4 regions of the Solibacillus isronensis genome follow, and region 3 is predicted to be linked to each of the others. Evidence: riboswitches for the same ligand, from Rfam matches in the RefSeq annotation. Region 3 holds a riboswitch; each other region holds the start of a gene.
What was found. A riboswitch is a leader RNA that binds a small molecule or an ion and turns the genes downstream of it on or off. The one in region 3 is predicted to bind cobalamin.
Positions count from the first base shown of each region.

Region 1: another riboswitch for cobalamin. It lies ahead of cobT (nicotinate-nucleotide--dimethylbenzimidazole phosphoribosyltransferase); the one in region 3 lies ahead of M3166_RS11150 (ABC transporter substrate-binding protein).
Region 2: another riboswitch for cobalamin. It lies ahead of metE (5-methyltetrahydropteroyltriglutamate--homocysteine S-methyltransferase); the one in region 3 lies ahead of M3166_RS11150 (ABC transporter substrate-binding protein).
Region 4: another riboswitch for cobalamin. It lies ahead of M3166_RS08170 (hypothetical protein); the one in region 3 lies ahead of M3166_RS11150 (ABC transporter substrate-binding protein).

Region 1 covers NZ_JAMBOC010000002.1:190,980-198,523, reverse strand. The annotation lists gene M3166_RS12745 (SpoIIE family protein phosphatase) at 1-137, opposite strand, end outside; gene M3166_RS12740 (alpha/beta fold hydrolase) at 130-978, opposite strand; gene M3166_RS12735 (MFS transporter permease) at 1,286-1,687, shown strand; gene M3166_RS12730 (histidine kinase N-terminal 7TM domain-containing diguanylate cyclase) at 1,974-3,548, shown strand; gene M3166_RS12725 (hypothetical protein) at 3,695-3,919, shown strand; gene M3166_RS12720 (hypothetical protein) at 3,919-4,224, shown strand; gene M3166_RS12715 (4-aminobutyrate aminotransferase) at 4,244-4,585, shown strand; gene M3166_RS12710 (MBL fold metallo-hydrolase) at 4,601-5,524, shown strand; cobalamin riboswitch at 5,572-5,751, shown strand; gene cobT (nicotinate-nucleotide--dimethylbenzimidazole phosphoribosyltransferase) at 5,847-6,905, shown strand; gene M3166_RS12700 (hypothetical protein) at 7,464-7,544, shown strand, end outside.
Region 2 covers NZ_JAMBOC010000001.1:834,541-842,084, forward strand. The annotation lists gene M3166_RS04295 (cytochrome c biogenesis CcdA family protein) at 1-703, shown strand, start outside; gene M3166_RS04300 (CcdC family protein) at 829-1,320, shown strand; gene M3166_RS04305 (DUF2621 domain-containing protein) at 1,372-1,806, opposite strand; gene M3166_RS04310 (DUF1659 domain-containing protein) at 1,971-2,189, shown strand; gene M3166_RS04315 (DUF2922 domain-containing protein) at 2,221-2,442, shown strand; gene M3166_RS04320 (YvrJ family protein) at 2,506-2,646, shown strand; gene M3166_RS04325 (SCO family protein) at 2,753-3,367, shown strand; cobalamin riboswitch at 3,725-3,904, shown strand; gene metE (5-methyltetrahydropteroyltriglutamate--homocysteine S-methyltransferase) at 4,067-6,337, shown strand; gene M3166_RS04335 (hypothetical protein) at 6,354-6,533, shown strand; gene M3166_RS19325 (hypothetical protein) at 6,659-6,793, shown strand; gene M3166_RS04340 (transcription initiation factor TFIIIB) at 6,947-7,159, opposite strand; gene M3166_RS04345 (hypothetical protein) at 7,196-7,444, opposite strand; gene M3166_RS04350 (RNA polymerase sigma factor) at 7,428-7,544, opposite strand, start outside.
Region 3 covers NZ_JAMBOC010000001.1:2,239,726-2,247,269, reverse strand. The annotation lists gene M3166_RS11155 (acyl-CoA dehydrogenase family protein) at 1-1,055, shown strand, start outside; cobalamin riboswitch at 1,159-1,349, shown strand; gene M3166_RS11150 (ABC transporter substrate-binding protein) at 1,492-2,439, shown strand; gene M3166_RS11145 (FecCD family ABC transporter permease) at 2,432-3,430, shown strand; gene M3166_RS11140 (adenosylcobinamide amidohydrolase) at 3,430-4,896, shown strand; gene M3166_RS11135 (cob(I)yrinic acid a,c-diamide adenosyltransferase) at 4,999-5,559, shown strand; gene M3166_RS11130 (heterodisulfide reductase-related iron-sulfur binding cluster) at 5,757-7,544, shown strand, end outside.
Region 4 covers NZ_JAMBOC010000001.1:1,583,859-1,591,402, reverse strand. The annotation lists gene dacB (D-alanyl-D-alanine carboxypeptidase/D-alanyl-D-alanine endopeptidase) at 1-110, shown strand, start outside; gene M3166_RS08195 (pyroglutamyl-peptidase I) at 124-756, shown strand; gene M3166_RS08190 (isopropylmalate synthase) at 831-1,064, opposite strand; gene M3166_RS08185 (metal ABC transporter ATP-binding protein) at 1,175-1,921, shown strand; gene M3166_RS08180 (metal ABC transporter permease) at 1,937-2,803, shown strand; gene M3166_RS08175 (Fur family transcriptional regulator) at 2,800-3,210, shown strand; cobalamin riboswitch at 3,276-3,457, shown strand; gene M3166_RS08170 (hypothetical protein) at 3,620-4,177, shown strand; gene M3166_RS08165 (ABC transporter substrate-binding protein) at 4,167-5,120, shown strand; gene M3166_RS08160 (bifunctional adenosylcobinamide kinase/adenosylcobinamide-phosphate guanylyltransferase) at 5,188-5,730, shown strand; gene cobS (adenosylcobinamide-GDP ribazoletransferase) at 5,743-6,516, shown strand; gene M3166_RS08150 (histidine phosphatase family protein) at 6,489-7,094, shown strand; gene M3166_RS08145 (bifunctional adenosylcobinamide kinase/adenosylcobinamide-phosphate guanylyltransferase) at 7,037-7,465, shown strand; gene M3166_RS08140 (ECF transporter S component) at 7,452-7,544, shown strand, end outside.

The DNA of each region.
Region 1 (7,544 bases), on a different contig from region 3:
TTAAAATGCTTTCCTATAAGATGCTCAGATGATGGATAGTGCAGCAAATTTAGCATTGTCTTATTTATAGTAAGTATTTCACCTTGTGCAGATAGAGTGAGAAGCCCGCATGGAGCGTTTTCTATGAGTTCATCCATTTATAAATCCCACACCCTCACCGATAAGGGGCACAGATTGCTCCAATAAATAATCTTTAATCAATTGAATGGTTTCCTCTGGGTCGCTCATATGTGGACAGTGACCGATTGCATTCATATAGACAATCGTGCTGTTTGGCATATTCTCATGTAAGTACTCGCCAACTACCTTTGGTGCAATGACATCTTCCGAGCATTGTAAAATAAGGGAAGGTACCGTAGCTTTCGGAACATCTTTACGACTATCAGTAAAGAAGCAAGCCTTTGCAAAAGTATTGGCGAATAAAGGATCGGTAGAACAGAAACGATCTTCCAAATCTTTTGCCACACCTGCTTTTGCCGTATTGTTTAATAATGTAATCGAGAAAGCATTGGCCCAGCCGATATAATTTTTTTCCATCATGTCCATTAAATTGAGTAAGTCCTTCTTTTCAAAACCACCGTAGTATACAGGCGGATCATTTATATAGCTTGGCGACGGAGCAATCATGATTATTTGTGAAAAATATTCCGGTTTCTCTAACGAAGCCAATAAACCGATCATACTACTTACCGAGTGACCGACAAAAACAGCATCCTTTAAATAGAGCGCTTCACAAACATCCAATAGATCCTGTACGTAACCGGACAGTTCTCCATATTTTACAAGGTCAAAAGCTGTAATATCTGAATTTCCAAACCCGACATAATCAAATAAAACCACTTGATAATCCTCTTCAAAAGCAGGGAAAATGTCATTCCATACCGTTTGGTCGCAACCAAATCCCGCAGCGAATATTAGAGGTTTTTTACCTTTACCTCGAATATGTACGTTATTACGTTTAACCGTATTTTGAATCATGAAATAGCACTCCCTTCAAATGGTAACCTATAACATTTTAGATTTATATATGTTTAAAACATAAAAGTTTATCTTCTATTTAACAATCATTCTGTATGATATTGGGTTATAAGTAAAGGGATATGGATATTTATTACTTGGAATCTATCACTTTTCGGTTATAATTTCAATTCAAATAGAATTGGGGAGAGAAGTTTAATAAAAATCAACAATATGTTGAATATTGTGCATTGCTTCCATTACTCGTCCATTTTAAAATAAGAGTATGAAATGAACAAGTTGTTCAATTTTGAGGAGGAAGCAAACAATGAGTAAAGTATCTAAACTATTAATGGCAATTGCTAGTATTATATTAATCGGATTTGTGGGGAAAGCGTTTATTCTGGATGAAGCGGTGAAAGGGTATTTAGTAACGTTTTTTTTTGTCGGAGCAGGATTGGCGCTGTTACGTTTATTTATTAACACGATGATCGGTAAAATGAAAGGGAAACCTATTGTTGTGAAAATCGGATTCTTCGCTGTACTTTTAGGTCTAGGTATACCGTTCCAAAACTGGTTCCGTACAGAAGTCATTTTCTCGATGAGTAAAGCGTTTATTGTGCCAAGTATTTCAGTGATGGTTGCAAGTGTCGTGTTGATGACAATTGTGTATGGCATTATTGGGAAACATATTCAAGCAGCGCGTGTAGAGGAGCTTCAATTAAATTAACAGGACGGTGGGAAGGTTCTCACGTTCAAATAAAGAAAGCCGATTCGTACTTGAAATTTCGTACGGATCGGCGTTTTAGCGGACGCGATTCTGTAATAGGAATCAGCGTCCGTTTTTAATAGTGGGTATTGTTAAACAACACATTCTTTTATAGTCGAAATCTTAAAGAAGTCTTGGGACGGAAGCCCTCATTCCATCATTATTATCTCAATAAAATATCCATTTATATTTTAAAATGTGCTACATTATAAGGAAAAAGTGTTAATTAAGAGAGGGTGAACCAAAAATGGGTTCGCAATTGACTATGTATATTACGCTTGTTTGCACGTCAGGCGTACTGAATTTGTACTTATGTCTCTATGCCTTTAGCAAACGTCATAAATATACAAATATCGCAAACTATTTTATTTTATATACAGCAGTCATTAGCATTTACTGTTTTGCTTCGGCTATGACTTTAATATCGACGACGCTCGAACAAATCAGTTTCTGGAATACCATTCTCTACATCGGGATGCCTACATCTGCAACATTAGGTTTACTGTATGTCATGAGCTATTTAGGATTTAAGCTGACGGTTAGAAGAAGCATGCTGATACTTCTTGTTCCGATTATTACAATTATTATGGTAGCGACAAATCACTGGCATCATCTTCATTATCGTGTATTTGAACTGGACCCGAATTTAGGGGCACCTTTTGTTTATCAGGAGATTGGCATGTGGTATATGGTGCACGGTGTCTACACATTTGCCAGCATGTTTGTCGCGTTTTTGCTGTTGATTTCTCATTGGAAGGAAACGGCGAAGGTATACCGTCCGCAATTGATCGCGTTAATGTTCGGCCAGCTTGTTCCGATAGTGACAGCGTTTCTTTATTTGAACGGATTCACACCTCCAGGGGTAGATCCGGTACCAATGATTTTATGGCTTTCTTCATTATTATACTTGTGGGCAATCAGCACATCGCAGCTGTTTCGGATTATGCCGATTGCGAAAGATAAAATCTATAATAGTATCAATGATGGGGCCATCGTATTGGACGATTCATACCGGCTTATTGAATTCAATCAAGCTTCCAAAGTGATGTTGCCTAATTTGAACAAATCGATGTTTGGCAAAAACTTCGTGAAGTTTTGGAATGAGCAGACAGGAGAGGCCCTGCCATTCAAATTAACGGCCGATATCGAGTACGTTCAAGAAGTAAGGTTATGCTCCGAACATGCGGAGCGGGTTTATCAAGTCCGTATTACTTCACTGGAACAAGCGAGAAACAGTAAAGGTCTGTTGCTGGTTTTTACGGATATTACGGAGATCAAAAGACTGCAGGAAAAATTGGAGCAGCAAGCTTATTACGATGAGCTGACAAAGATTTATAATCGCCGTGCATTTCTACAGCAAAGTGAGCAGGATTTTCAGAAAGCTAAGGAAACAGGTTTACCATTTACGGCCCTATTAATGGATATCGATCACTTTAAACGGGTGAATGATACGTACGGGCATCATATTGGGGACCAATTGCTCGTGCACGTCGTAAATGCTTGCAAAACACAACTGCTGGAAAGCCATTTCTTCGCGCGATACGGCGGGGAAGAATTCGTCATTGCGCTGAAAGGTTTCAATGAAGCAGAAGGTGAAATACTAGCCAACCAGCTTCGAACTGCCGTTGAGCAGGCACCGCTCATGACAGAAGCAGGGAATCTTTCAGTTACGTTAAGTATTGGTGTGGCGGAAGTGGTGGACTGGACAGAGGAAACACTGTATCAGCTATTGCATAAGGCAGATACCGCTTTATATGCTGCGAAGGAAGAAGGACGTAACCGCGTGAAAGTGTATGCGGAAAGTGAGAGCGTACTTAGTTGATAGGGTGAAACCGGCATGGAGAAATTCATGCCGGTTTTTTAATTTGTTGAAGGGCGCTGTAAGTTTTATAAGCCGGACTCTGTACTACCTCGTTTTAGGAGAATATGTTAGCATAGTAAAATAATAACTAAAGGGGGGGAGCGGGTATGACACAGAATTCAAAGACGATTTCTGTAAGTATTAGCTTAATCCTAGCTCAAACCGTGTTTATAGGATTTTTAATTAAAAATATACAGCTATATATTAATCAGCCGTCGATCGTTGCAAAATGGCTTGCGGGAATTTCTTTTTTCATATTTCTGTTGCTGTTCATCGTCTCGTTATGGGCGACAATCAAACTTTTAAAAGGAAAAGATACAGGGGGATTGTGATGATTGGATATATTCTAACAGGGTTATTATTAATCTTTGCGACTCGGAAATTTTATAAGCATAGGGCGGTTTTTAAACAGCTTTCGAAAAAAGAATGGCTACAATTTGGCGCAGGTTTTTTATTGGCATGGGCGGGAGCTGTTTTCATCATTATAGGTGGATCCAACATAACGGATATGATTGAAATCACATGGTTAAAAAACCTTATGGAAATTGGAGTGATTTTGATTGGCTTGGCTTTGGCAGGAATTATTATGAGTAAAGTCTTACCGTATAAAATAAAGGAGTTTTATTTGGGAGATTAGTGAAACGGGGAAAATTGAAATGGATGATATGATTGGATTTGCAGTAGTTGGAATCATTATTGCATGTTTAATTTATGCTTTAGTTAAACAAATTAAAGAGACAAAGCATAGCGGGAACGGCATTGGCAGCCCGCTGTATCGAAAACAATTGGCAAGAAAAAATAAAGTGATGACAGTTGCGTTAATTGGAGTAATAGTATTTTACACATTAAATATCATGAGCGTTATCGCTTCATCTATTCCGGTATCAAACAGCTTTACTGTACTCGGGACTTTTTTAAGTTTTTTTGTTTACTTTTTTGCAAGGATAATAATGAAACCACAGCTGGGTGATCAGCGGAGGAATTTAAGCCTTTATTAATAGGAGAGTGCTGCGATGAGAAAACGCTTTACAAATTTAGACCAAGATGACCGGCTCGGTACTTTTATAGATGTCCTGAAATGGCAGCGATCAAAGCAAAAGAAAGTTGTCGATTACGAAGTACCGCAGTGTGAGGAAAAGCAAATTGCGTTTCTAAAAAGTAATCGCACGGAGCAGTCCGTTACGTGGATCGGCCACTCGACCTTTTTAATTCAAAAAGAAGGGCTCAATATTTTAACGGATCCGGTTTGGGCAAAATGGATGGGTGTAGCGAAACGGTTGGCAGAGCCGGGGTTGCGGCTGGATGAATTACCGGACATTGATATTGTCCTCATTTCACACGCGCATTACGATCACCTGCACGTACCGACGTTAAAGAAATTGAAAAAACGAAATCCCAACGTATTATTTCTTATTCCGGAAGGGCTCGGTTCTTTAATGAAGCGTCATAAGTTGCACAACTTTACCGAGCTATCATGGTATGACAAGCATGAATCAAGTGCGCTTGAAATTCATTTCGTTCCTGCAAACCATTGGACAAGACGCATGCCTTGGGATACGAATACCTCGCATTGGGGCGGCTTCATATTGCAAACGGCATCGGATGCGCAAAGTATTTATTACGCCGGAGATAGCGGGTATTTTAGAGGCTTCAAAGATATTGGCGAACGCTTCAACATACATACAGCGCTAATGCCAATCGGCGCATATGAGCCGGAATGGTTTATGCATGCCTCCCACGTGACACCGGAAGAAGCGATCCAGGCGTTTTGTGATGTCGGAGCGAAAGTGTTTATTCCGATGCATTACGGTGCCTATATGCTGGCGGATGATACACCGAAAGAAGCGATTGACCGGCTGCATAATCATTGGCAGCGCGTGGATTTGGAAGAGGTGGAACTGAAAACGTTGTCGATTGGGGAGACGTATAGAAGCTGAATGCATAGACCCCTTGACGAGAAGACAGGTTCAAAGTAAAGTAATGTTAAATTCATCAAGCATTAGGTGCCCGTTAAGGGAGAATAGGGAATAAAGTGAAAAGCTTTAGCGTAATCCCAACACTGTATAGAGGAGTTTCATAGCAAAGCCCACTGGATGTCAATCTGGGAAGGGGCTATGAAATCATGAATCTGAGCCAGGAGACCTGCCTAAGTATGCTTACTGTTTATAGACACTGGATATGTCTGTAGTTTATTTGTTATCGAATAAACTGCAGGCTATTTTTATTGTCAAAAATTCATTCTAATGGGGGAAACGAAACATGAAATTACTACAGCAAACGATTGAACAAATTCAAGAAATCGACCGACAAATGGAAGACAAAGCACGTCAGTACATAGACTCATTAGCTAAACCGCCTCAAAGCTTAGGGAAGCTCGAATCTTTAGCTATGCAAATTGCTACAATTACCGGTGAGCTTGCGCCGAAAATCGATAACAAAGCGATGATCGTCATGGCTGCAGACCACGGAGTATATGAGGAAGGGGTAACGCCGAACCCGCAAGGTACAACGGTATTCCAAACACTTTCCTTTCCAAAAGGGACGACAGGAATGTGTACGATTGCGAAAATCACGAATGCACAAGTCATTCCGGTAGATATCGGAGTAAAAGAAGACTTACCTCAAGACGCAGGGGTCATTATTAAAAAGGTGAAATACGGGACAGACAATATGGCGAAAGGTCCAGCGATGACCCGAGAAGAAGCGATTCAGGCAATTGAAGTAGGGATTGAAGTCGCAACAGAAGCGATCCAAAACGGTATCAATCTTATCGGTACAGGTGAAATGGGCATAGGGAATACGACGCCAAGTGCTGCGGTGCTTTCGGTACTTCATGGCTGCGATCCGCTGGAAGTAACGGGCTTTGGTGCTGGTGTCGGAGCTGGCGGCATTAAATATAAAGCCGAAGTTATTCGAAAAGCAATTGCATTGAATGAGCCGAATGCGGATGATCCGATTGATGTAGTGTCAAAAGTAGGCGGACTTGAGATTTGCGGGATGGCAGGAATCTTCCTTGCAGCAGCAGCGAACCGTGTGCCGGTCGTAGTTGACGGGTACATTTCAACCGTTTCAGCATTAATCGCCTATAAATTAAATCCGAATGTGAAAGCATATTTGATACCGTCACATTTATCGGAAGAGCCAGGTGCAAAAATTGCGGCCGAGCTTTTAGGACTGGAACCGATGCTGCATATGAATATGCGACTTGGAGAAGGATCAGGTGCTGCATTAGCGTTCCCGATTCTTGATGCGGCTTGTTCGATGGTTACGAATATGGTCACGTTGGAAGAAGCGGCAGCGCTTTTAGTAGCCAAGTAGAATAAAAAAATTCATATAATAAAATTCAATAAAAAGGCTACATTAAAAGAAACAATTACTTTAAATGTAGCCTTTTTTCTATAATTAAAGTGTTCCCGGAAAATAAGTACGGCTTTTCAGTCTATTCCATTTATCTTACCAGTAAAATACCAATAAGCGGAACTTTATCGTTTATTTTGCCAAGCAGAGTACGATAAAGAAAGCCCAACCCAATCCTCGTAAATGTAGTGTGAGAGCAAAACATTACAAGTAGTGGATAGAACTTGATTTTATTTTACAGAAAATTCAGTGAAATTCAAGCGATAGTCCTGTCAAATGCGTTTCCTCTGTAATATCCTATATTAATTAAATGTAAAAACATATCCGAACTGTTAATAATACCTAAAAAAGTGCTTTTTTATTCAACCATGGAATAAAGTAAGCGGTAAATAGGGTATGGAAACGTAAGACCAATAAAAAGGAGAGGCGGGAGGGGCATTAAAAGGAACGGGGTGATCACTATTTCTCCGTATGTGAAAGGTCGTTTTTGAATATATTCGAGAAAAGGATGAGGATAATATGAATCAAATTTTCAAAAAAGATGAGTTTATTATTATTCCTTTTTATAAAGGGCGAAAGCAGGAATTTATGGTCGTCAAT
Region 2 (7,544 bases), 1.4 Mb from region 3:
AGATTTAAATGTCCTTTTAGCGTTCGGTGCCGGGTTTTTAAGTTTTATTTCACCATGTACGCTACCGCTATATCCTGCATTTTTATCCTATATAACCGGGATGACACTCGATGAGCTGAAAACCGAAAAAGGGATGATGCAAAAACGCGCAATTTTACATACTTTATTTTTTCTGCTTGGGTTTTCGATTATATTTATCGCTATCGGATTTGGAACATCATTAGCGAAAGATTTCTTTTTCCAGTACCAGGATTTACTGCGTCAAGTCGGCGCTATTTTAATTGTCGCATTCGGTTTAATGATTGTTGGTCTTCTGCAGATTGACTTTTTAATGAAAGACCGCAAGTTCCAGTTCAAAAACCGACCATCCGGTTATTTCGGCTCGGTGCTGATCGGTCTAGCTTTTGCAGCTGGATGGACTCCTTGTACAGGTCCGATACTGGCAGCGATTATTACGCTTGGCGGTACGAACCCTGATTCGGCAATGTTGTATATGGTCGCATATTACTTAGGCTTTGCAATCCCATTCTTTACATTATCATTCTTCATTTCACGAATGAACTGGATTCGCACACATAGCCAAAAAATCATAGTAGTTGGCGGCTATATTATGATCGCGGTCGGCATTTTATTGTTCTTTGACGGATTGACTTACATTATTAATCTTCTCTTGCCGATTTTCGATGGTTTTAAAGGATTCTAACAGTTCCCTGCTTATTCAGACCGTGCTATACTAAGGGAAGTAACATAAGTGAAAAAGTGTGCATGATCCATATTATCTTGTTTACACGATAATTTTACATACGTTCATGCAAGAGGAGGAATATGATGTTCGACAGTATACCTTCTCACTATTTATTAATTGGTTCGACGATTATGGCAGTCATAATGGGCTCTTTTGTTATGTTCATAAGACTGCGTGCACAAAAAAAGCCGGTATCCACGAAAAAAATACTCATTCCGCCTTTTGCGATGTCAACAGGCGCGCTGATGTTTATTTTTGAGGAGTTTCGTGTAGCGCCAATTCAAATAGTAGAAGCGGCCGCACTAGGCTTGTTATTTTCATCTGTATTAATCTTAACGTCGAAGTTCGAAGTGCGAGACGGCGCAATTTATATGAAGCAATCTAAAGCATTTCCATTCATATTAGTGGGATTATTAGTACTACGTATTATTTTAAAATTAATATTTGCCGAAACATTCGATGTCGGTGAACTTGCCGGTATGTTCTTCATCTTGGCGTTCTCGATGATTTTGCCGTGGCGAATCGGTATGCTTATTAAATATAAGAAGCTTGAAAAATCGCATATTGTCGCATAGAAAAGACTGTCTCTAAAAGTTTTATACTTTTAAAGACAGTCTTATTTTCGTCTATGCCTCAAATAAATGGTCATAATTCGTTGTATCAATTTTCATTTCATCGAGTTTTTTACGTAAAAACTTATGGTCGCGTTTTGGCGAAGCAATAATATAGCCACGAATAATTAAGTCCAAATCGATTTTTGAGGCACGCTCATTCAGTGCAATTTCACCGATTTTACCGGCAATCTTTTCTTTGGCAACTTGGCGGAATAGCTCTGGTACAGGACTGACAAGCTCGGTAAGTAATTGTTTTTCATCTTCACCCCAAAGATGAATCGTTTTATCTAAGTATATGTTTTGCCAATCTAGATCCGATTTTCCGTCCTGTTTCGGCAGGGCCTTCAAAAACTTGCGGAACATAAAAAAGCCGCCAATCCCCATAAGCGAAATCAATACTACAACCCAAAATAAAATAAACCATAAAAACCAGCCATCTAAGCCCACAATGTTCACCTCATTACTAAATATTGTTTATGAAATTCCTTCTACTAAACTACTGGTGATAAACCTCATTATTGTCTATTATATAAGGTTTTGTAAAATTTTTCATCGTCATTGTCCCTTTTTTCGGTAAATCATGACATATATAGGGCAAGGAGGTGATAAACATGAACGAATTCGGATTTTTATCTGCAACATTGACAGTATTTTATCAGACAGGCCTTGATGAATTTAATGAGCCGATTATTAAAAGTTCCACATTCCGTAACTTGGAAAGAAATGCGACAGCTCAGCAACTATACACTGTTGCAACAACAATCGTCGGCTTAACAGATTACAATTATATTGAATCTGTGAAAACGCAAAAAGACAGTATTACCGCTTAATTAACATTATCATTGAATTGGAGGTGATCACATGGCGCAAGTTTTACAATTAACATTTGCCAACATTGCAGGGGATACGATGACGATTAATATTAATGATCCGAAGCCGAATTTAACTGAGGCTGAAGTGAATGCTGCGATGCAAACAATTATTGATCAGGCAGTGTTTTCGAAGGACGGATTTTTGTACAATGTGAAAAAATCAGCTCGCATCGTTGAACGTAATGTCACAGCAATCGAACTGAATAGCTAATAGCAAGGCCGGTGAAGTGTGATGCTTTGCCGGCCTTTTCAAATGAAAAAAGGAGGGATTTTAATGGAACAGTGGATAGCAATTCTTCAAGAAGTAACATTTCCAATCTTTATATCTTTTTATTTACTGTATCGGATAGAAACAAAACTTGAAGCGATTCATACAGCACTCGTATCATTACATCATCCTGCAGACAGAGCATGAAAAACTCTTCACAATGTTGACACACTTCCTTTCTTCCGATAACTATTGAGAATATACTAAATATTGGGTAAGATGAGAGTAATGTTCAAAGAGTGGAGAGAGAGAAATGAAAACGAAAAAAATAGTATTCGCACTTATGCTCTTGGCAGCAACAGTTCTCACTGCATGCAGCAATTATCAGTTTAAACCGACGACCAACTTTGAAATTAGCGGGTTTACGATGACCGATCACCGTAACAAAGAGGTGACACTGGAAAGCCTAAAAGGGGAACCATGGCTGGCAATGTTCATCTTCACAAGCTGTACAACCATTTGCTCGCCAATGACAATGAATATGACCCGAGTACAAGACCACCTTGAGAAAAAAGGGCTGGAAAATTATAAAATTGTCGCGTTTTCAGTAGATCCGGACTACGACACACCGGAGCGTTTAACAGAATATTTATCGCGCCATAAACCGGTAGATGAATCAAAATGGCATATGCTGACAGGGTACGATCAAAAATTTATCGAGCAGTTTGGCAGAAACTCATTTAAAACACCTGTTCAGTCAATTGAAGGAAACGACCAAGTTATCCACGCTGATACATTTTTCCTAGTGGATGAAAAAGGAATTGCCGTGAAAAACTATTCAGGTTATGGCACAGGAGAAGATGGTGTTCCATATGAAACGATTGCTAGTGATATGGAGGCACTCATTGACGAGCGTCTAAAACAATAGTGAAATGTAAGATTAACTTGCGAAAAAAGTGTAGCTGCTTTTTAAGCAAGTTTTTTTGTGGAGTGAGGGCTTTTCTAATAAAATTGAAATTGTGCTAATAAAACTACAAATTTTCTAATAAGTTGCGGATCTTCTAACAAAGGAACTGGATATGCTTGATATGCTAATATCAGTTCTTGATTAGCAAATAAGCACGCCAACTTTTCTAATATCACCTGCAAAAGTGCTAAAATAAATAAATTCCTTCTAATAAAAAGCACAATGCATCAACCCAAATTGTTTCAACCCGTATATTGATAAAGCAATAAATAAAAAGAATTTTCAAAACTCAAATTCTGTGATATAGTATACAAAATTACATACTGTGTAAGTTACGGTGCTTGTGAGAACAAGCTGAAAAGGGAAACCAGTGAAAGTCTGGTGCTGTCCCGCAACTGTAAATCGGAGTTCGTGATATTCAACCACTGTCTATTGATGGGAAGGATCACAAGAACGTTGATGATGAGCCAGGAGACCTGCCGGAAACTAGTACACGCCAATACCTACGTGGAAATAGGTGGTGATTTTGTGCGATAGTGAGACAACAACCTTTGAGTTTACAAAGGTTTCTTTTGTCAATCTCTTAAACATTCACACCCCTCTTTCACTTAGAAAGAGGGGTTTTGGTTTTTATGTAACAAATTTAAGGAGGAATTGTTTATGAAAACAGCAGTAATTGGTTACCCGTATATTGGACAAAATCGTGAATGGAAACGTGTGACAGAGGCATTTTGGAAAGAACAACTGACTTTGCAATGCTATGAACAGGAAATGAAAAACTTACGCCTTGCTCAGCTATATCAACAAAAAGCTTTAGGGCTGGATATTTTAACAGTAGGTGATTTTACATACTATGACCGTATGCTGGACATGGCTGTAATGTTCAATATGGTTCCATCGCGTTATGATTATCTTTCTTTGCAGCATAATTTTACGGCATACTTTGCAATGGCCCGTGGAGCTGAAAATGTGGTGGCATGTGAAATGACGAAATGGTTCAACACGAATTATCACTATATTGTACCGGAATATGAGGGACAACAACTCGCATTGCAGCACAATGTTTACGCGCAATATATCCAGGAGGCAATCGAAGCATTCGGCATGTCCCCTCGTGTGACAATTATTGGTCCATTTACATTTTATAAACTGACAAAAGGTGTTGGCCAAGAACAAAAACAACACTATATTCAGCAGCTGGTGATTGTGTATAAAGAGTTGCTTCAGTCGTTAGAAGCAAGTGGTGCAACGACAATCCAGCTTGAAGAACCAAGCCTTACAAAAGACCTTACTTCCGAAGATATTGCATTAGTTCAGCATTTCTATCATCAAGTATTAAAAGGACTTACAGTTGAAACGATCTGCACATCTTATTTTGAAGCGTTATCCGACTATGAAACAATGATTAATTTGCCAGTCGATGGCTTTGGACTGGACTTTGTTCATGGGAAAATTGAAAATATAGCATCGTTAAAAAAATTTACTTTCCCAAAAGATAAAGTTCTATATGCAGGAATTATTAATGGACGTGACATATGGAGAGCCGAATTGCAGAAGCAGTTGGCACTAGTAGCGGAAATTCGTTCCTACGTACCATATTCACCTATCCATCTACAAACATCGTGCAGCCTCCAGCATGTGCCTGTTACAACAGCAGGAGAAAAAGGGGTTGTACCTGAGCTGCAAAACGCCTTAGCATTCGCCAATGAAAAAATAAAGGAACTGCAAATGATTAAAGGAAAAATACTTCAGTTGGAAGGTCCTTATCAACATGCAATTTTAGAAAGTCAAAAAGCAATCCGCACATTGGCGCAGCATAAATCAAGACGGAAACAAGCTGTACTTGACAAGGTGAACGCACTAACACAGGAAGCTTTTAAACGAGCAGATAACTACAACAAGCGCAGTAAACTGCAACGTGCCTTTTTACAGTTGCCGGATTACCCGACAACAACAATCGGGAGTTTCCCGCAATCGGCTGAAGTTAAGAAAAATCGCAGTTTGTGGCGTAAAGGGGAAATTACAACAGCGGAGTACGAAGCATTTAATGCAAACGAAACAGCACGATGGATTGCGATTCAGGAGCAGCTTGGTCTTGATGTTTTTGTTCATGGAGAATTTGAACGTACAGATATGGTCGAATTTTTTGGTGAAAAATTGGATGGCTTTGCGTTTACGAATAATGGCTGGGTTGTTTCTTATGGTTCACGTTGTGTTAAACCGCCTATTATTTACGGAGATGTTGAATGGACGGAACCGATGACGGTAAGGGAAGTAAGTGCCGCACAATCACTTACGGATAAGCCGGTCAAAGGGATGCTGACAGGACCCGTTACAATATTGAACTGGTCATTTGTGCGAAATGATTTGGACCGCTCGGAAGTTGCTTATCAAATCGCCCTGGCATTAAGGGAAGAAGTATATGCGCTTGAAAAAGCAGGAATCAATATTATTCAAGTTGATGAGCCTGCATTAAAAGAAGGGCTGCCGATCCGTAAAAATCAACATCGGGCTTATATCGAATCTAGTGTAAATGCATTTAAATTAGCGACAAGCGGTGTGCGGAATACGACCCAGATTCATACACATATGTGTTATTGTGAATTTAATGACTTTATTGATGTAATTGAATCATTGGACGCGGATGTGATTTCGATTGAGACATCACGAAGCCACGGAGAACTGGTAAAAATACTAAAAGAGACACCGTACAGACTGGGCATCGGTTTAGGTGTATATGACATTCATAGCCCCCGTATACCAACAGTGGAAGAAATGGCCGTTATTATCGGAGAAAGTAAAGAAGTGATCGAAAAAGAACAATTTTGGATCAATCCCGATTGTGGACTGAAAACTCGCACGGAGCAAGAGACGATTGCATCATTGAAAAATATGGTGGCCGCAAAAGAGCGACTAAAACTGTTGAATTAATGAAGGGGCGGATACTATGAGTCAAATGAAAAGAAATTACAACCCCGTGTTTTTGACGGCTGTAATGAATGGCTTTACAGAAAGTAATACAAAAAGCCTTAAAGAGTTACGTGATGAGTTGATGACGTCATACCCAGCGGATGAAAAGGAAATTCAAAAAGCATATTATTTTGTAAAAGCGGAATTAGTAGGTTGAAGTGATCTTTAGAAACAGGTAGAAAATACAATGAGGCCGGGACAGAAGTAGAAATTTCATAAACTAAGGAGAAAAACCTTATTAAGAAACGGATATTTTTTAAAATTGATTGGAATGGAGGGCGAGTGTTCGTGCTGACGGTATCACCTTTCGCACTGTTAAAATACCAGCTGACGGCTGCGCCTTTCGCTACAAGCACAGCTTCCTGCGGGAATAGCGAAATTTATTTTGCGACGAAAGCGAAGCGTCAGGAGCACTGACGCCTGAGACTTTCGTGTAAGGCCACGCCCGCGGAAAGCGCCCCGGAATGGAAATCAATTTTTACGCTCAGCAAAAAAATGCAATTTTTCTCTAAGAGAAAAATTGCATTTTTGGATTATGTCCCACCCTCTATTTGTAATCCCGATATCGAATTAAAATGTCCCTTTAAATTTCTCAGGCTTTACGACATAGCCTTCAATAATAAAACCGCATTGTGTACAAATAATATATTCGATATTGGAACCTAAGCTCATTTTATTGACAGGTGACATAACACTGTACCCGCTATGTTTGCCTTTCCCTAATTCAGAGCAGCCGCATTTTGGACATTCTTTTACGGTTGTCGTATTCTTAATTTCTATCACCCTTTCATAGTTAGGTAGCCAGCAAAGGAATTACCATTAGTTCATTAGGAATCCCTGTAAAATTGCTAAAAACAAACCAAGGGAAACGGGGAAAATTTTAAAAAACAGATAGCCCTTTGATTGAATTGTCCATTCTTCAAATGGATCTTTCGTCGGAGAACCAAGATAGCGAATAAACTTTTGAAATGGTGACTGCTTTTTTGCAAGTTTTGTCACAGGTATGTCGATTTTATAGGAATCAAGCAAACCGGATAGCTCTTTTTCCTTTTTAAATTCCTCGTTCATGTTGGAAATCCTCCTTTAATTCAGCCTTTAAAGCTTTAATAGCGTGATGAAGCCGTGATTTTACCGTACCGATCGGAACATCCAATATTAAGGCAATTTC
Region 3 (7,544 bases):
TTCCATTTGAAAATTTCCGGAAGCTGAGAGAAATCGGCTATACAAAAATAACATTGCCAAAGGAATATGGCGGAGATGGCTTTACAGTATATGATGCGCTGCTACTGCAGGAAACTTTGGCGAGCTATTGCGGAAGCACGGGGCTGGCTGTATCGTGGACAATTCAAAATGTAGGCGAAATATTTGAAAATCGCTACTGGGATGAACAAAAGCTCGACTGGTTTGGCAAAGAGATCGCAAATGGCGCGACAGTCAATCGCGCGGTAAGCGAGTTTGCGATGGGAAGCCCGGTTCGTGGGGGTCGTCCGGGGACTTCAGCAAAACGTGATGGTGATTATTATGTAATTAATGGACGTAAAAACTATACGAGCGGTGCACCGGACCTCGATTATTTTTTAGTGTCTGCATGGATTGAAGATGAGGGTCAGTTAGGATTTTTCCTCGTTCCGAAATCGGCGGAAGGGGTATCGGTCGAAAATACGTGGGACGTTGCGTCAATGCGCGGTACGGGAAGCGATGATTTAGTACTTGATAATGTACGTGTTGATCAAACAAGCTTAGTGGAAATCCCGAACTATTCAACCGGATTTAAGCTGAACGGCTGGCTGCTCCTCATCCCGGCAACTTATTTAGGGATTGCCCAGGCTGCACGCGATTACGCGGTCGACTTTGCGAATAGTCATTCCCCGAACAGTATTCAAGGAACAATTGCCCAGTTGCCAAACGTGCAAACGCTGATCGGAGAAATGGATTTGGCGTTGACGAAAGCACGCTTTACAATTTACGGTGTTGCGGGGCTTTATAATGATCCGATTAAAAAGTCGACATTAGTCAATGAAATCAATATTGCGAAACATGTCGTGACAAATACAGCAATCGAAGTTGTAGATAAAGCGATGCGTCTAGTTGGGGCAAAAAGCCTGCAAAGATCTAACCCGCTGCAACGTTATTATCGTGATGTACGGGCAGGTCTGCACAATCCGCCAATGGATGATATTACAATTAAACGATTGGCTGAAACGGCAATTGAAAAAAACTTGAAAGAGAAAGAATAAGCTGTTCTTTTATTCGTGATTTCAACAAATTAAGACAAATTATCAGAAATTTTAGCGAACGAGCATACATTTTACCGCCTATCAGCTATAATAGAGCTATTAATTTTATATGGACGATAAAGGTTCTTACTCGTTGGATTGAGTAAGGAGTAAAAGGGAAATCGGTTCAAATCCGATGCGGTCCCGCCACTGTAATTGCTAGTTAAGAGCAGCATGCCACTGAAAAACTTTCGGGAAGGCGCTCTTCAACGTTTATGCATAAGCCAGGAGACCTGCCTTTATAATGCCCTAAATTAAACCTACGAGGATAGGATGTGGCGGATAAATTCTTTTTATTGAATTTTATTTGCATACGTAAAGCTTCCCTCATTTATAGTAGGGGGAGCTTTTTATTTTTGTAGAAAATTATACAACAAGATTTCAGGAGGTTTTTATTTTGAAAAAATGGCAACTGCTTTCTTCCGCAGCATTACTTACATTAACATTGACTGCATGTAATTCGGAAAAAGCAACAGAAGAACAATCTGCAAATGGAAGCACAGAAGTAACGGAAACAGCACAATTTCCGGTTACATTAAAAGATGCTTTGGACAAAGAAATTACGCTTGAAAAAGCACCGGAGCGCATCATTACATTAGCTCCATCGAACACAGAAATTTTATTCGGCTTAGGATTAAACGATGAAATCATCGCTGTGAACGACAATGATACATATCCTGAAGAAGCATTATCAAAAGAATCAGTTGGCGGCATGGAGTTCAATTTAGAACAAATAATCGGTCTGCAGCCCGATTTAGTCTTAGCACATGAATCCGGATTGTACAGCTTCAATGAACAGGCGATTGCGCAGCTTGAATCAGTAGGAATTCCAGTATTCGTTGTAAAAGATGCGAAAACATTTGAAGAAACGTACGAAACGATCGAACAAATCGGGCAGCTGACAAATAAAGAACAAGCAGCCGAAAAAATGATTGCATCAATCAAAGAGGAGATTGAAGAAATTGAAGTGAAAGTAGCCGACCTGGAAGAGAAGTCCGTATTTGTTGTTGTTGGGACAAATCCGGAACTATATGTTGCTGGACAGGAGACGTTCATTAGTGAAATGCTTGAAGTATTAAATGTTGAAAATGCTGTTCCGGAACTCGATTGGCCGCAGTACAGCTCGGAGCAATTTGTAAAGAGCAATCCGGATATCATTTTAGTAACATATGAAAACGACATGGCGGCAATCGAGGAAAATGATGCATATGCAGAAATGGATGCTGTGAAAAACGCCAATGTGAAATTAGTCGATGGCGATACGACAAGTCGACAAGGTCCGCGTATTGTAGAAGGTATTGAATCAATTGGGGAAGCAATTTATCCAGAGGTATTCAATGAATAAAAAATATTCAATCGCCTATGTACTATCGATTGGATTGCTTTTAAGCAGTATTTGGATCGGCATTTCGTTCGGGTCTGTTAATATTCCGTTTTCGACATTGTGGGATAAAACAACAGATCCGGTTGCATACAGTATTTTGTGGAAAATCCGAATGCCACGCGTCATTTTAGCCGCATTAATCGGGGCTTCTTTAGCAATTGCGGGGGCAGCATTCCAAGGGTTGCTTAAAAACCCTTTGGCAGATCCATACACATTAGGAATTTCATCAGGGGCCTCGGTAGGTGCGGTAATGACAATCTTTTTAGGCATTTCCATACCGGTGCTCGGTGTATTCACATTGCCGATTTTCAGTATGGCTGGAGCTGCATGTACGATGATCATCGTCCTGACATTTGCCAGACTTGTTGACCGCTCGATGAAAATGGAGACGCTAATTTTGACGGGAATTATTTTCAGCTCGTTCTTAGGGTCCTGTATTTCCTTAATGGTCGCACTTACTGGTGAACAGCTACGAGAAATCATCGGCTGGCTTCTAGGAAGTGTATCGATGCGAGGGTGGCCATATGTCCAGATGGTTCTGCCATTTATGGTGCTTGGTACAGCAATTATTTGGCTGACTCGCCGTGAATTGAATGCGATGATTTATGGAGAAGAGCGTGCCCAGTATTTAGGGGTAAATGTTAAGCGCAGCAAGTATATGATATTGGCGGGTGGTTCCATTTTAACAGGAGCGGCTGTTGCTGCATCCGGGACAATTGGATTTGTCGGATTAGTAGTACCGCATATGATTCGCCTGCTAATCGGAGCAGACCATCGACATTTATTGACATTGTCGTTTTTGAACGGTGCAAGCCTGCTCGTCATTTGTGACTTAGTATCACGTACAATTATTTCCCCTATTGAACTGCCGATTGGTGTTATTACTTCCTTTATTGGAGCACCTGTCTTTGCCTATATCTTCTTCAAGCAACGTAGAAAGGTTGTTGCATAATGTTAAAAGTAAATAATCTATCCGGCGGTTACGGTGGGAAAACGGTTGTGAAAAATATGACGTTTCACGTGGAAAAAGGAAGAATTCTCGGGATTCTTGGTCCAAACGGCAGCGGAAAATCGACATTACTGAAGATGATCAGTGGTGTGCTGAAATGTGAAACAGGCGAAATTTTTATTGAAGAGAAACCGCTTAAAAGCTATGATAACAAGCAATTAGCGAAAAAGATGGCCGTACTCCCTCAATTAAATGCAAGCGCATTTACGAACAGTGTATATGATGCGGTTTCGTTAGGACGTTATCCCCATCAAAGCGGCTTCTTTTCTTCCTGGACCGAAGAAGATGAAAAGACAGTTCAGCGGGCGATGGAAAGCACAGGTGTGTCGCAATATAATAATCAGTACTTGGAGTTTTTATCGGGAGGCGAGCAGCAACGGGTATTTATTGCCCAGGCACTTGCACAAAATTCGGAACTGCTTCTATTGGATGAACCGACTAATCATTTGGATATCGCTCATCAAAAGCAGATTCTGGATATGATTCGGATGCAAGTTGAATTGCAAGGGCTGACAGTTGTCTCGATTTTTCATGATATTAACTTGGCATCGCTTTATTGTGATGAACTCCTTCTGTTGGAAAATGGTGAAGTACGTGCGTTTGGCGAGCCGCACGAAGTCGTGTTGCAAGAACAGATTGCCGATGTATATCAGGCTAGAATTGCGACATATCCTCACCCGGAGCTGCCAAAGCCGCAAATTACGATGTTGCCAAAGAATGAAATGGGACGAAAAGCTACGACAATCCAAATGGACCAGTTTCAAATAACGGAAGACTATATCGAATATCAGGCCCAGGCACCACTGAAAATAATTTCTTCTGCTGTGCATAATGCCGGCATAGGCTGGTATGACACATTACTCAACCGTTCCATTGCTCCAGAATACGATATTTATAATGTGAAGGAGGAAACGGAGCAATTTTTAATAGAGCGTAAATTTTCTCCAACAAATACAGTCGTGATGCTTACAGCAGTGGAAACAAGCTGTGCAGTAATTCGGCATTTCTCGAAAAATAATGTAGAAATCCTTGTCATGGTAACAGCAGGTGTAGGAAATAGTGTCGATGTTACGAAAACATATTTGCGGGAAGATGAGCCACATGTCGGTACGATTAATACATGGGTTATCGTTAATGGTAAGCTGACAGATGAAGCATTTATTCAGGCGATGATTACAGCAACAGAAGCAAAAACGAAAGCATTGGCAGATCAGCAAATAAAAGATTCAGTGACAAATACAATTGCAACTAGTACCGCTACCGACAGTCTATTGATTGCGGCTACCCAACAAGGGGATGAAATGCCGTATGCCGGACCTATTACGGAAATCGGCAAACTAATCGGACGGGCTGTTTTCGAAGTTACAATAGAAGCAATTAAAAAATATAAACAGCATTATAATAAGTAAAGTGGCTGGAAAAACGTCAGCTAAAAAAAGAGTGTCATTATACTAAAAGGGGATTTTTAAAAAAACTAGAAATACTATTTTAAATCGAAAGGGTGATTATTGATGAAATTATATACAAAGTCAGGCGATACAGGGAAAACGAGCATTATTGGAGGACGTGTCGATAAAGACCATCTGCGCGTTGAAGCATACGGCACAATTGATGAGCTGAATTCATTTATCGGTAAAGCTGTCAGTGAATTGGATCAGGAAAAGTTCAAGGATTTGATTGAAGATTTAACTGCCATTCAACACGAATTGTTTGATGGAGGCGGGGACTTGGCGAATGTGATGAAAGAACGTCATTATAAACTTACGGAAGAACCGATCACTGTTTTGGAAAACCGAATCGATGCACTTTCTGAAGAAGCACCACCATTAAAACGTTTTATCTTACCGGGTGGGGCGCCTGCAGCTGCTACACTGCATATCGCCCGCACTGTTGCCCGCCGCGCGGAACGGGAAACTGTATCTTTAATGAAAGAAATTGAAGATGTTTCTCTAGTTGTACAGAAATATTTAAACCGGTTATCGGATTATTTATTTGCTGCAGCACGTGTCGTAAACTACCGATTATCAATCCAGGATGTCGAATATATCCGTAGTGGTGACGTATTTAAATAAACGAAAAATGCTAGTTAAGACGATATATTTGTCTAACTAGCATTTTTTATATTTTGATTTAATTTTCAGAATTAATGACGAAATCTGTTGACTGAATGCTCATTCATAACTACAATGGGTTTATAGATTCATATAGTTTATCGGGGTGAATTGGATAAACAAAGGGGTAAAAACTTCGTATTCCAGGGGGGAAAACAATGAATACATTTTTAATTATTAACTGGATTGCATTCATCGCCGTGTTACTTTATGCGCTAGGGTTATTCGCATATTTATTAAAAACACGTTATGACTATATTCAACTTGGTCGTAAAGAAGAGTTCAATCATAAATTTTCTGAAAGCATAGAAGATATCGTTGAGAAAGTATTTGGTCAATCAAAACTATTAAAAGATAAGAAGATGGGACTTGTACACGTTCTGTTTTTCTACGGATTTTTAATGGTTCAATTTGGGGCTATCGATTTAATCTGGAAAGGGCTCGCACCGGGATCACACCTTCCGCTAGGTGGTCTGTACCCAGCATTTACATTTACACAGGAACTTGTTGTATTAACGATCTTAATCGCGGTAGCGGTTGCATTTTACCGTCGTTATATGGAGAAACTTGCACGTTTAAAGCAAGGTTTTAAAAATGGTTTAGTTTATATGTTTTTAGCTATTTTAATGTTTGCTACATTATTTGGCAATGGATTTTACTTAATTTGGCATGATCATGGTTTAACAGGATCAGAACCAGTAGCTTCTGCAGTTGCCTGGGTATTCCAATGGATGGATCCGACGATTGCTGCTGTTATGTTCTTCGTTATGTGGTGGGCACACTTGTTGGCATTATTAGCATTCCTTGTTTATATCCCGCAAGGCAAGCACTTCCACTTAATTACATCGATTTTCAACGTTTATTACAACCGTCAAGACCGTATTGGCACATTACGTCCAATCGATTTTGCTGCATTGGAAGAAGCGGAAGATGAGGAAAGTATGCCGCCGCTTGGAGTCGGAAAAATTCACGATTTCACGCAAAAGCAAATGCTTGATCTGTATGCATGTGTGGAATGTGGACGTTGTACGAATATGTGTCCGGCAACAGGAACAGGAAAAATGCTGTCACCGATGGACCTGATCGTAAAATTACGTGATCATTTAACATTTACTGGTGCAGTTGAGCTAAAGAAAAAGCCATGGGTGCCATTCTCATTCTTCAATAATACACAAGGTAACCAATTGGCAATGGCTGCTGGTGCTGAAGGTGCAGTAATTGAAGACATTTACAGCCCGTCATTAATCGGCGACGTTATTACAGAAGAAGAAATCTGGGCTTGTACAACATGCCGTAACTGTGAAGATCAATGTCCGGTAATGAATGAGCATGTTGATAAAATTATCGATTTACGTCGTTATTTAACGATGACAGAAGGTAAAGTGAATCCGGATGCTCAACGCGCAATGACGAACATTGAGCGACAAGGGAATCCATGGGGATTAAACCGTAAAGAAAAAGAAAACTGGAGAGAGCTTGACGAAACAGTTCACGTTCCAACAGTTAAAGAATTGAAAAAATCGGGCGAAGAAATGGAATATTTATTCTGGGTCGGTTCAATGGGTTCATTTGATAACCGCTCACAAAAAATTGCATTGGCATTCGCTAAACTAATGAACAAAGCAGGCGTAAAGTTTGCCATTTTAGGCAACAAAGAGAAGAACTCAGGGGATACACCGCGTCGTTTAGGTAACGAATTCCTGTTCCAGGAGCTTGCAACAGCCAACATTGATGAATTTGAGAAAAATGGTGTGACGAAAATTGTAACGATTGACCCGCACGCATACAATATTTTCAAAAATGAGTATCAGGATTTCGGTTGGAATGGGGAAGTACTTCACCATACAGAATTGCTGTACGATCTGATACAGGAAGGCCGTTTAACAATGGATCACCGTGTCGATGAAACGATTGTATTCCATGATTCATGTTACTTAGGACGCTAT
Region 4 (7,544 bases), 660 kb from region 3:
TGAAAGGCCAAAGCGGAAAACAATATATTTTCTCGATTTTACTGGAAAACAAATCGAATGGCACAGTATATATTGACCGTACTATGGCAGCGCTTGTAAAGAACTTATAGAGGGGCAAAACAGATGGAGAAATTACTATTAACAGGATTTGAACCGTTTTTATCAAATCCGATTAACCCTACAATGGAAGTCGTGCAGGCACTGAACGGAAAATCTATCGGCCAGTTTGAAATTGTTGGCCATGTATTATCTGTGGACTTTGCAAAAGCACCGGAACAGTTTATGGCACTGGTCGAAGAAGTAAAACCGACGATAATCGTTTCATTAGGATTAGCTGCAGGCATTACGAAAATTTCTCCGGAACGGGTTGCATTGAATGTAAAAGACGGGGAAAAAGACAATGCGGGAAATAGATTTGAAGATGCACCGATTAAAGAAGATGGGGACGTTGCGTATTTGTCGACATTGCCGATTCGCAAAATTGTCAACCGCTTAAATTCTGCAGGTTATCCGACAGCCATATCGAATTCAGCCGGAACGTATTTATGCAATAATATTATGTATGAAGGCTTGTACTATGCTGCTAAGAATGAAGCGATACGAGCAACAGGATTTATCCACATCCCTGCATCGTTTGAGCTGGCGATTAAGCATGGCCGAATTCCAGGCTGGTCAATGCGTGATTTGACGGCTGCCATTGAACTGGCACTCGAAGTATGTGTTGAAAACGTGGAGCTGGCAGATAAAGTGCTTTAAGTTAAATTCATTATCAAATAGTAAGAAAAGCAACAGTACAACTGTTGCTTTTCTTTTTCATATTATATAAATTTTTACAATCCGACTAGCTTCATCAATTTTTTATAGCGTTTATCCCCAAGCAGCTTATGAATTTTTTGTAAAACCTCTTTTGGAACGCCGGTAAGAGCCCAGCTTATATTGGCATGCTTCAAAATTTTTTGCAGCTTCTGAACTTCTTCAATGCTCAATTCAAGCCCCTGTTGTTTTGCAAAATCCTGCAGCTGGCTGTCATTCATTCCTTTTAAGTTATCAAACCATTGTAGCATTTGAATTGTCTTCATCCTTTCAAGTTTATTCCCTTTACATGAACAAAAATCTGCATTATACTAACATGATGTAAATCGTAATGATTTTGAATTAGAAAGAAGCGAACGAAATGAAAAAACCATTGATTGAATTGAAGGATGTTTCCTTTCAATATGAATACACACAAGCATTGAAAAATATTTCGCTACGTGTCAATGAAGGCGACTTTTTGGCGTTAATCGGTCAAAACGGTTCCGGAAAATCGACACTATTGAAATTAATTTTAGGACTGTTAAAGCCCATGTCAGGGGAAATTAAATTATTTGGCGAACAAGCAAACCATTTTAAACACCGCGAATGGATTGGCTATGTTTCGCAGAAATCCAATGCCTTTAACTCGGGGTTTCCTGCAACCGTCGAAGAAGTCGTGAAAAGCGGTTTATCGCAAAAGGTCGGGCTCTTTAAACGCTATCCAAAAGATGCGGACTTTCTAGTGAAAGGTGCTCTAAAAGATGTCGGCATGGAGAAATTTCTAAAACGGAATATTGGTCAGCTTTCCGGAGGGCAGCAGCAGCGTGTGTTCATCGCACGTGCATTAGTGTCCGATCCGAAGCTCCTTATTTTGGATGAACCGACAGTCGGAATTGACCGCGAAAATGTGCAGGCATTCTATGATATGCTCGCACATTTAAATAAGCATCACAATATGACAATGATTTTAGTTACACACGATGTGGACACGGTTTCGGATCGTGTCAGTCATGTCGCATGCTTAAATCAGTCGATCCATTTTCACGGATACAAAAATGATTTTGATACGATTTCGGAAGAACAGATTGCTAGCTGGAACGGCCACTCTGTTCGAAAGATTCATTAAGAGGAGCAGGCCGTTATGATTGAAGCTATATTAAACTATGAATTTTTACAAAACGCCTTTTTCTCAGGGCTAGTTATTGGAGTAATCGCACCACTATTAGGTGTATTTATCGTAGTAAGACGTTTATCGCTTATTGCAGATGCACTGTCGCATGTCACTTTGGCGGGGCTTGCAGGGAGCCTGTATTTGAGCCAATCGTTTGCAGCGCTGGCATTACTGAACCCGATTTATCTAGGGATTGTCGCATCTGTAAGTGGTTCGATTTTAATTGAACGATTACGTAGACTATATAAACATTATGAAGAACTTGCGATTCCGATTATTATGTCGGGTGGAATCGGTGTGAGTGCCATTTTTATTTCACTTGCAAGCGGATTTAATGCGGATTTAATGAGTTATTTATTCGGCTCTGTATCTGCTGTATCACGCCAGGATTTATATGTTGTACTGGCAATTGCAGTCGTAGTTGTATTATTTTTAATACTATTTTTTAAAGAACTTTTCGTATTGTCGTTTGATGAAGAATATGCGAAAGCGAGCGGTTTACCCGCGAAATGGATTCATCTAATCTTTATGGTTGTTGTCGCACTCGTAATCGCAGCAAGTATGCGTATTGTCGGAATTTTGCTTGTTTCAAGCTTAATGACATTACCGGTAGCAGCAGCGATGCGATTAGCTCGCGGCTTTAAAGAAGCAATCATTTTAGCGATTGTATTTGGAGAGCTGGCCGTAGTAATTGGACTCGTTTCTGCCTTTTACTTAAACTTGGCACCAGGTGGAACAATTGTTGTCACATCCATTTTAATCTTGCTGTCAGTAATTTTAATAAAAAAACTTGTGTTGAAATTAACTATTAAATCGGAAGGGGAAAAAGTACTGTGAATGCAGCGCGCGCGTGGGAAATATTAAAGGAAAATGGCTATAAAAAGACGGATAAACGAGAGTTGATTTTGGGTATGTTTGCAGCTACAGAAAAATATTTGACTGCCCGTGATTTGTTATCGGTATTGAAAAAAGATTTCCCTGGGATGAGTTTCGATACAATTTACCGTAACTTGGCTACTTTTGTGGAGCTTGATATTTTAGAAGAAACAGAATTAAACGGTGAGCGTAATTTCCGTATGCATTGTGAGTCGGATCACCATCACCACCATTTTATTTGCCGTGATTGCGGGAAAGTAAAAGAACTGTCTGTTTGCCCGATGGAAATGCTCGGTGAAAAACTGCCGGGTTATGCTGTGGAGGCCCATAAATTTGAGATTTACGGGAAATGTCCGGAATGTTTGTAGGTAGCTGTAGTAAATATTTATTTGCATAATTTTTTTTATATGCTAAAGTGATTAAGACAAATTGAATAAATTTGCAGGAAAAAGATGCATTATGCATAAATGGGAATTCGGTGCAAATCCGAAGCTATATCCGTAACTGTAAGCGTTGATGAAAATAAGTGTGAGACCACTGCTAATATAGCGGGAAGGTACTTATGAGTAAAGTGAAACGCAGAGCCAGGAGACCAATCTTTTTCTTATCGTAACATCCCTCTTCGGAATTAAAGAGAATGTACGGCAGTCACTGATTGAATAAGCAACATTTTGCATTCTTGTTTGATTTTTGAAGCCATCCATTTTCTCATGGGTGGCTTTTTTTTCGTACACTCAATATTTTCGGTGAGGCATTACATGAAGTGAGGAGAATTTTATGAAAAAGGATATCCGTTTTTCCTGCTATCCGTTTATGCGGGAAAAATCAAGCTGTGTCGATTATGAAATTCGCACCGATTCTTTAACAACGCGCATCGGTACAGTTTTTCCAACGTTAGTCGATGATGCATCCGGTCAAGTCGTTTTGGAGGACTTGAGGGTGATTCAACCGTTAGCCTATCATGCCAATGGTTCGGTACGTGGTAAATTAGCCATTACACCTGAGGATTTGCAATGGTTAAGCGACCGCTACGATTTTTATGTAAGTGAAGTCGGGGAAACGATTCAGCAGTTTGTACTTCCACAAGGTATTGAAAGTGCAGCGAGATTGCATATTTGCCGGAGTGAGGCGAAAAAGTCTTACAGAGCATTACATAAAGTGAGTGAAGAAAGAGAAGTGGATGAAATTCTGTTTGATTTTCTAGGGCTGCTTGCCAATGTATTTTTTGTAATGGCGGTCTATATCAATCAGCAGCATCAACAAGTGGAAATTCCATTTATCTCAAAATCCTATCCAACGAAAAAGAAAAAAGGAGTTACAACAAATGAAAATTAATAACAAATGGGTCGTTGCTTTAGCAGCAACATTATTACTGGCAGCATGTGGATCAGATGAGGAAAAAACAGCTGGCAAAGCGGAAAAAGAAGAGCAGACTGCATCGGAAAATGATGGAGCACCGTATACAGTTGTAGATGACCGTGGTGTTGAAGTGACATTCGATGAAGTACCGGAAAAGATTATTTCTCTACAGCCAAGCAATACAGAAATTTTGTTTGAACTGGGCGTTGGAGAACAAATTATCGGTGCAACAGAATTTGATACATATCCGGAAGCCGCACAAGAAATTGAACGTGTGTCGACTTCTACTGTCATTAATGCAGAACGAATCGTTGAATTAGATCCGGATGTCGTTATAGCTTACACAATCGGTGAGGAAACACAAATTACCCAATTGGAAGATGCAGGTTTAAAAGTGTTTGTAATTGCTTCGGCGGCGACATTTGATGATGTTTATTCGGATATTATCCAACTGTCTGAAGTAATGGGTGTCGAACATAAAGGAGAAGAAGTTGTAGCCGACATTAAGGCACAAATCGATACAGTACAGGAAAAAACAGCGACACTTGATACGAAGAAAAAAGCATATTATGAAGTGTCACCAGCTCCGGATCTTTGGACTACCGGCAGCAGTACGTTCCAGCAGGAAATAATGGACCACGCAAATGTTGAGAATATTTTTGCTGATCAGACGAGCTGGATTAGTGTAACGGAAGAAGATGTCATTACTCGTAATCCTGAAATTATTATTACGCCAGCAACTTATTTGGAAAATGCAGTTGATGAGATTCTTGGACGTACAGGCTGGGATAAAATACAGGCAGTCACAGATCAGGCGGTTTATTTAGTCGATGGAGATATTATGTCGCGTCCTGGACCGCGTATTGGTGAAGCAGTTGAAATTATGGCACAATCAGTATATCCGGAACTGTTTAAATAAGTATAGAATAGAAGGGCATGCCTTAGTTTAGGCATGTTCTTTTTACAATGTTTAAGGAGGGATACCATTGATTTTTATAACCGGTGGTGTACGCAGCGGTAAAAGTGCTTTTGCAGAGAAATATGCAAGGCAATTAGGTGATAAAAAGACGCTCTACTATGTCGCGACAGGCGTATCCTTTGATGATGAAATGAAAAAACGGATAATCCGCCATCAGCAGGACCGTGAAACTCAGAACATCAACTGGAACACAGTGGAAATGCAAGTCGAAGTTCCTTTAGCGATCGGGCAGCTATCTAATGATGCAGTTGTGCTTTTTGAATGTGTGACAACATGGCTTTCGAATGTACTTTATACATATGAAAAAGAAAATGAAAATAGCGAATATATCGATAAATGTATCGAATCGCTGCAAAAGCAATTGCTAACTTGGCGGAAGCAAGGTGCTACAATAATAGTTGTATCAAATGAAGTGCTGGATGAATTGCCTTCACAATATGATGAGGTAAATTTATATCGTAAATTGTTGGGTGAGTTACATCAATGGATTGTCCAAAATAGTGATGAAGCATATGAAGTACAATTTCAGCTTGTACAGCGGTGGAAGTAAGGAGGAAACAAGTTGAAAAATAGTTGGAGCGGTTTTTTATTAGCGTGGCAGTTTTTTTCGGCAGTGCCGATTAAGAAACAGCTGGATATGAATTCGAAATCTGTTACATGGATGTATGGATTTTTGCCGATTGTCGGATTGCTGATTGGAGCCATAATTAGTAGTGGTGTATTGATACTATCTCGCTATAGTGAAATTTCGGAGCTGCTGTTGGCGATTTTGATTGTTATCGGGTTGATCGTCCTGACCGGGGGGCTGCATTTAGACGGGTGGATCGATATGAGCGATGCGTTCTTTTCCTATGGAGAAAAAGAGAAACGGCTGGAAATATTAGATGATCCACGTACAGGCGCTTTTGGGGTTATTAGTGTTTTTTGCTTACTCGTATTAAAAATCGGCGTTATTTATGAAATGCTGTTGCATGGTCAATTGGCGATTGTGCCGTTTTTAATCTTCATTCCCTTTATAGCGAGAATGGGGATGCTGCTATATTTTGTGACGATGCAGCCAGCAAAGGAAAAGGGACTCGCTGCTTATTTTAAAGGGATCGTCATTCAAAATAAGCTTGCTGTTTTAATCGGCGTTCAAAGTATCCTTGCATTTGTGTGCTGGTTTTACATTGGCGTTTTCAGCTTGTTTATTTTAGTGGTCGTGATGCTGTTCGCCGTATTTATTTATCGCAATTGGTCAAAGAAACATTTTGGCGGTGTAACAGGTGATTTACTCGGTGCACTCGGTGAAGGGTTGGAGGTTGTACTATGGCTAACGATATTACTGTGCATTTAATCAGGCACGAAAAAACGAAAGCAAATGTGGAGCGCAAATATATTGGCTGGACAGATGAGCCGATACTGAAAAAAGTGGAAGCCGAAATCGATCTACAGCCTGCTATTGTATATGGGAGCGATTTACAGAGATGTCATGAGACTGCACAATGTTATTTTCCGAATGCTGAATTTATCGCATCTCAATATTTGCGTGAGCTGCATTTTGGGGACTTTGAAATGTGTACATATGAACAATTACAGCATAATGAAACATACCGGGCTTGGATTGATGATCCGCTTGAAAACCCGATCCCGAACGGAGAAACATTTTTCCAATTCAAGCAGCGAGTATTGGATGGCTTTCATAAGATTGTAAATGAAAAGAAGGAATATACGTTCATCGTACACGGAGGAGTAATTCGATTATTACTTGCCATATACGGAATGAAGGAGCAAACTTTTCAGCAAACAGTGGCCAATCATCGTACGATTTTTACACTTGGCTGGGATTCGGTAGATGAACTCATAGGAGGTGCGAGATGTACGTTATACTCGGAGGCGCACATAACGGTAAACGAAAATATGCAGAAAAATTGATTGAACAGTTACCTGCAAAAGAACTGATTGTTTGTGAAGGCCACTTGGCAAAACTTGAAAATATAAATGAAAACGAGCGCTACATAATAAGTAATTTTGAACAAATGATTTTACCACTTCTTCATGAACCGGAAGAAAAGGCTGCCCAGCAAATTTTCGAACAGATTATACAAATTGCAGAGCGGGCAGAACTGTTCTGTATTTGTACAGATACGAGCCGCGGCGTTGTACCGCTTGAAAAAGACACACGGCAATTAAGAGATACATGCGGCCGGCTTTATCAGAAGCTTTGTAATGAAGCACATACAGTTATTCGTGTATGGTACGGCATACCACAAATTTTAAAAGGAGATTCTCATGGACAAAACTAAATTACGTTTAATTATTTTAACAGCATTGATTGCGGCAATTTGTGTGATTGGGAGTTTTATTAAAGTGCCGGTAGGGATA